DNA from 2 places in the Peribacillus sp. B-H-3 genome. Region 2 is predicted to be linked to the other one. Evidence: predicted binding sites of a transcription regulator. Region 2 holds the regulator's gene; the other holds the start of a gene.
The links. Region 2 encodes NrdR, which represses ribonucleotide reductase genes. Its sites were predicted from a motif close to AACACNATATATNGTGTT; they were not measured.
Positions count from the first base shown of each region.

Region 1 (3,426 bases), 650 kb from region 2:
CGGACATCACCGACTTCATGCCAATCCCGGTTGTAAATTTCCATTTCTTCCGGGCTGTACCCTTCTGTATCCGGGAATCTCAGCTCATAGACTCCGTCGTTTTCAACAGCTTCCATAAATTCCTTTGTCAGGCAGACTGAAATATTGGCGCCAGTAAGGAATTCCTGGTTATGCACGCTGTAATTTCCGCCAGTCCTGATCTTTTCTTCCGCTTCCCTGATGATTTTATCATTAAATCCGCCCAATCCAGGAATATGCTTATAATTGATGATGCCCTGGTACATGGATTCTTCCTGCTCGCTAAGTGGAGTGAACTTCAGCTTTTCATTTGCATATTTCCTGATCGTCTCGTCCTCTGTGTTTTCCATGAGATATCTCAGGATACGCGGGTTTTGCATCTTGGAAATGATGAACTCAATAATATCAGGATGCCAGTCAGCAAGCATGATCATTTGTGCGCCGCGCCTGCTTCCGCCTTGCTCAACAAGATGTGTCAGCTTTGCAATATCATCCAGCCATGAAACGGAGCCCGATGATTTTCCGTTTACACCCTTTGCAAGGGCATTGCGCGGACGAAGTGTCGAACCATTCGTTCCGACACCGCCGCCGCGGCTCATGATTTCCATGACCTGCTTTCTATGCTCGGAGATGCCTTCACGGGAATCCTGGATAAAAGGCATAACATAGCAGTTGAAATAGGTTACATCTGTATTGGCACCCGCACCATATAGCACCCTTCCAGCTGGAACAAAGTTCATATTCGACAATTCCTGATAATATTTATCAAACCATTCCTTCTGCTTATCTTCCGCAGCTTCCACAGAAACAAGGCCTGTCGCATTTCTTTTCGCAATTTGCTCATAAAAAACTTCGAGAGGTTTTTCAATAACATCAAGCGGACGGTTTACGATGCCAGTCTCCACTTCCTCCTGGGTGTCAAGCGAACCGCGGTACTCATCTTCAACCGAAACCTTCGCCTTTTTGTTTTCCCAATCTATGTCTGTAATATAGCCAAGCCCTCTTGCCGGAAATTTCGGATCTTCCTTGATTGTCAATACAACAAAATCCCCGATGGCCAATGTAATTTTCTCTGTATCCTTAAAGGAATAACGGTCAAGCATTACAAGCCTTGAAACTCCTTTATGGGCTGTTTTCATTTCAGGCGTTACAGGATGAACCTGCGGAAATAAAGAAATATCCTTATTCAGCCTGTCCACATTTATTTTCCTCGTTTGGTTCAGTATTACAGACATGATTCCCTCTCCTTTGTGTATCCATTTCTGATGTGTATACATTTCTGACTTTAACTGTTCGAATCTATATGTAGTGCTTCTTTTTCCATTCGAGTTAAAAGATACCCTCAATTTATCACAACAAAACCATGAAATCAATATATAGTGTTCGAATTAACAAATTAACCACTATATATTGAATTTAGTTAGTGATAATTTCTTTTTGTCAAACTCCATAAAACCTCCAAGCAAAAGAAAAAGGAAGAAAAATATCGATTTTTGTTAGTTTTTGAAGGTATTTCGAACATTTCAGGAGTTGCTTTTTTATTAAGCTAAAGAAGCCTTTATTATCAATGATTTTTAAAATCCTTCAAAAAAAATAAATATTTTTTTTCGGGTTTACTTCTTGGCTGGAGGAAAATAAGACAAATAAAAAAAGCGGCCAATGCCGCTTTAAGTTATCTCATAAAATTCCAGTCATCGCTTTCATATTTGCTTTTGGCAATTTCATTCACTTCTGCAAGCTGTACCTCTGATAGCTGATATGGCTGCAGATTGATGCTTAGTCCCTCAGCAAAACCCTTTTCAAAGGCCGTTTTTGCTTCTTCAAGGGAAATAGTCCGTCCCGCAATATCGTTAATGGCAACCGCCTTGCTTTTAAAGCTCTTCATCATTCTTTCCTTGAGCCTGTCACTTGAAAAGTTAAATAAGCTGAACAGCTTTTCATCTTCCAGATCCAATAAAATGGAGCCATGCTGCAGAATCACGCCTTTTTGGCGCGTTTGTGCGCTGCCGGCCACTTTCCTTCCCTCCACCACAAGCTCATACCAGCTTGGTGCATCAAAACAAACCGACGAACGCGGCTCCTTTAGGGCGTTCTTTTCTTTTTCTGTTCTGGGGACTGCGAAATACGCATCCAGCCCTAAATTTATAAACCCTTTAAGTATTCCTTCTGATATTACCCGGTAAGCCTCTGTTACATTTTTAGGCATATCCGGATATTCTTCATTCACGATGACGCTATATGTAAGTTCGTGTTCATGCAGGACAGCGCGGCCTCCAGTAGGCCGTCTCACAAAGCCAAGCCCCTGCTTTTTGACTTCTTCAAGATTAATTTCTTTTTCTGCTTTTTGGAAATATCCGATGGAAAGAGTGGCAGGATCCCAGCCATAAAACCGGATAATCGGCGGTATCTTCCCGGCACTGTGCCAGTTTAATAGTGCTTCATCCATGGCCATATTAAAGGATGGGGAGCAATTCCCGGAATCAATAAAGGCCCAAGTTTCCTTATTCATATATAACCCTCTTCACTGCTTAGTATTTCTATCCAATTGTAGTTTAACAAAATTGGCACTTAATAAAAAGGAAATAGCTTTATCGCAGGATAATGATAAACACTGGAAAAATCTTTTGATTATCGTGCGCTGTAATTATATAATAAGTGGTGTCTGCAAGTTGGATTTAGTCAGAAAGGAGAATTTTTCATGGGATTATACATATTAATCGTCATCGCTGCTGCCGTTATTGTTTATTCAGCATTCAACTGGTTCAATCAGCGCCGTATTGTAAAAACGCTCAGCCAGGATGAATTCGTCGCCGGATACCGAAAGGCACAGCTGATTGATGTCCGCGAAACAAGCGAATATGATAACGGGCATATACTGGGTGCAAGAAATATTCCGCTTACCCAAATGAAGCCCCGCCTTAAAGAGCTTCGTCCGGACAAGCCGGTATATCTCTATTGCCAGAGCGGCCTAAGAAGCGCAAGGGCTGCACAGCTGCTTCACAAAAAAGGCTACAAAGAGCTGTATCATTTAAAAGGCGGCTTCAAGCAGTGGAGCGGAAAAATTAAGTCAAACAATTAATAACGCCTGCTGAACATTCAGCACTTCTATAAATATGAACGAAACAGGAATCCATCAGCAATGGATTCTTGTTTTGTCCCTAAATCTTTAAAGGTTAATCCCTATATAATTAAATATAAAACCGTTAAAATTCAATATAGAAAGGGTGTGTGTCTTCATTCAGACAGTATTCAATTCTTTCTCTGAAATTCTTCCAAGTGACCATTTCTAATGCTTGCTCAACAGGATAGAACCTTACTTCCAAACTTTCTGGTGAAGTCGTTAATTTGCCTCCAACCGGCTTAGCTAAAAACAGCGTATTGCATATGGAAGAGTTCACATTTTGGTAT
Region 1 is NZ_CP183879.1:3,545,457-3,548,882, forward strand. Features, by position in the region: gene ACN6MY_RS17590 (vitamin B12-dependent ribonucleotide reductase) at 1-1,253, opposite strand, end outside; gene ACN6MY_RS17595 (lipoate--protein ligase family protein) at 1,691-2,527, opposite strand; gene ACN6MY_RS17600 (rhodanese-like domain-containing protein) at 2,717-3,097, shown strand; gene ACN6MY_RS17605 (NUDIX hydrolase) at 3,222-3,426, opposite strand, start outside.
Region 1: ACN6MY_RS17590 (vitamin B12-dependent ribonucleotide reductase) is a predicted target of NrdR. The motif match lies at 1,385-1,402, and genes of this name have one in related genera.

Region 2 (3,426 bases):
CGAATCCTCATTCAGCCATCATTGATGGACTGTCCACAATGGTAATGGGAACAAGGAAGGTGAAGGTTTTAGCCTGGTATGATAATGAATGGGGCTACTCCTGCCGTGTTGTGGACCTTGTGAACCTGGTGGCGGACGAAATGCTTAGTATGAAAGAAATGAAGGTAGGATAAACGGAAGGAGCTCCCCTGAAGAGGGAAGCTTCTTTTTTTGGCTCATTTCTTAAAGGTTGTTGTTTATTAATGAGTTCTGCGAGGCGAAACCATCGTTAAACCAGGTTGGCTAGAGCGACCATCCTGAAGCGGAAATCAACCACCTTGTTTCATAGCAGCAACGTTTACGAAAACAGCCTTTGTAAAAGACGGGCAGCAATAAAGAATCCAAAAAAACATTTTTAATATGGTTTTTTATTTTGGAAATGATATGCATAGTGCGGGCTACTCCCCGTTTCGTTTAAAATCTCAGGATTTTCCGATAGCGGGATATGAAAAAGATATGTTGCAAAGTAATAATAAACAAAGTATACTATGATTCGTGAACTTCTTGGGTTAGACCTTCATAATGGCTACTTAAAGGGTTAGGACCTCTTTGGACTAACTTTCCCCCGTGGTAGTTATTTGCGTGAAACTTACAAAAATATTTTTATCATGTTAAGGGGGAAACATAAACATGGAAACAATGGGCAGACATGTAATATCAGAACTTTGGGGCTGTGACTTCGAAAAATTAAACGATATGAATTATATTGAGCAGGTTTTTGTTGATGCAGCATTAAAATCTGGAGCAGAGGTCCGTGAAGTGGCCTTCCATAAATTTGCACCACAGGGAGTTAGCGGAGTAGTAATTATTTCTGAGTCGCATCTGACTATCCACAGCTTTCCTGAACACGGATATGCAAGCATAGATGTGTATACATGCGGAGATTTGAATCCGCACATTGCTGCAGACTACATTGCAGAGGCATTGAATGCACAAACACGCGAAAATATCGAACTTCCGCGTGGAATGGGCCCTGTACAAGTGAAAAATACAAAAGTTAATGCACTATAATTTAATGACGATTCAGGAGATGCCCGCGCGGCGTCTCTTTTTATTTGCGGGGAAATAGGAAATTCCAGGCACACTTGCCTCGCCATTACGGCTCTTTGTTCCTCGGAATATGATGCTTATGCTTTTTTTTACACAGTTCGACATGTATAATGGTTACATCAAAACAATTTCAAGGATGATGTGTAATGGCTTTGTTTCAGTCTATTTTTAAACGGTACCATCAGCAATGTGAAACGAGCGATCATCATAGAGATGAATTGCTAAGGACGCATTATTATAAAGCGAATGCAGAAACAGCGCTTCGTGCAGCAGAAGAGATTTTTGCAAATAAACAGCAATTTGAAATTAAATCTGTTTCAAAGGAGCACGGTGAAGTTTTTGCCGTGACCCGGAAGGCCCCGCGCATATCCATCATTGCAACCGTTGTAACCATAAAACCGTTTGAAACTGCAGTCGATTTTACAGTCTCCACGGAAAAGCGTTCCCTGACCGGGGTGTATCCGCTTCTGTGCAGGGTGGCTGCTGGTTCCTACGAACAGCTTGACAAGAAGCTTCCGGCTGCAGCCGGAAAAAAAGCATAATTGCTGGCATCCAAAAGCTCTGGAAGCTTCTAAACAGTTCTTTATTTCTTCTTGTACTGACAGGTTCTTTTTTATAGTATAATGGTATGAAAATGGTTCGTTCTCCATGGATAGGGAGAACTGCATAAACGGAGCTGATAAATGATGAAATGCCCGTCCTGCCAATATAACGGCACACGAGTATTGGACTCCCGGCCTGTAGACGAAAGCCGCTCCATCCGCCGCCGAAGGGAATGCGAGGTGTGCGGGTACCGCTTCACAACATTCGAAAAGGTTGAGGAAATACCTTTAATCGTTGTGAAAAAAGGGGGAACCCGAGAGGAATTCAGCAGGGATAAGATTCTCCGCGGCCTGATAAGGGCATGCGAAAAGCGTCCTGTGCCTTTGAAGGAATTAGAGGAAATTACAAATTTCGTTGAAAAGGAACTGAGAAGCCAGGGGATATCGGAAGTCAAGAGCGACAGCATTGGCGAAATGGTCATGGACAAGCTGGCAGGGGTAGATGAAATTGCTTATGTCAGATTTGCATCCGTGTACAGGCAGTTTAAAGATATTAATGTATTTATAGATGAATTGAAGGATTTAATTAATAAAGAGAAAAAGAGCTGAGGCAACCACTTTGGCTCTTTTTTTCACTGAAAAGCCGTGAAATCATAAAAGATTGCGCAAACTACTGTTGACTGTGAATGCAGGCGGCCGGGCAGCTGCGGCTCCCTGCACCCGCTATGATTCACTTTGGAAAGGTTTGAATATGGATGTCCAACCACTGGCAGGAATTGCTTCCCGTAGACCGATATTCGGTATCATCAGCAGGGCTGCTTCATGATTATGACCGCAAAGTATTGACACTTTTGTATCAGCCGCTGATCGGGCCGGTATGCATCAGCCTTTATATGACTTTATGGAGTGAGCTTGAAGAAAATCGCCTTTGGTCAGAGTCTTCCCTGCATTATAATTTGATGAACACAATGAGCATGAATTTGAGAGAGATATATGATGCGAGAACCAAGCTTGAAGGAATCGGCCTTTTGGCGGTTTATAAAAAGAAGGCTGATGAAAACAAGCAGTTTATTTATGAAGTGAATCCGCCGCTAAGTCCGGAACAGTTTTTCACGGACGGCATGCTGAACATTTATTTGTATAAAAAAGTAGGAAAAGCCCAATTTATGCGCCTGAAGAAATTCTTCTGTGATGATCGTGTGCCTGTTGGGGAATATGAACAGGTAACCAAATCTTTTGCGGAAATCTTCGCTTCGGATCACCTTGATTCTTTGTATGTTACAGATGAGTCTTTGAAGGATTTAAGCGTAGACCAGTCCAAGAGATTAATGAATCGGGAAGAAGGCGAAGAGCTGCAGGGATTCGAGCATACATTTGATTTTGATTTGCTGTTTGCTGGCATCAAAACCTCCCTCGTGCCGCGCAGGGCCTTTAATTTGAAGGTCAGGGACACGATTGCAAAGCTCTCCTTTTTATATGGAATTGATCCCATACAGATGCAAAAGCTTGTTCTCGGCTCTCTTGATATAGAAAATGAAATTGATCTGGAAGAACTGAGGAAATCAGCCCGCGACTGGTACCAGATGGAATATCATGCTGACATGCCAAGCCTGATTGAAAGGGTTCAGCCCCTAAAATATATTTCACAGTCCGAAGAGCCTAAAACGAAGGAACAGCTCTATATCCGCCATTTGGAAACCGTATCGCCGCGCAGCCGTCTGATCCAGCTTTCAGGCGGTGCTGAGCCGTCCAAATCTGATTTGCAGATTCTCGAGGATATTATGCTCAAGCAAAA
Region 2 is NZ_CP183879.1:4,193,973-4,197,398, reverse strand. Features, by position in the region: gene ACN6MY_RS20945 (glyceraldehyde-3-phosphate dehydrogenase) at 1-173, shown strand, start outside; gene speD (adenosylmethionine decarboxylase) at 670-1,050, shown strand; gene ACN6MY_RS20935 (cytosolic protein) at 1,236-1,631, shown strand; gene nrdR (transcriptional regulator NrdR) at 1,776-2,240, shown strand; gene ACN6MY_RS20925 (replication initiation and membrane attachment family protein) at 2,387-3,426, shown strand, end outside.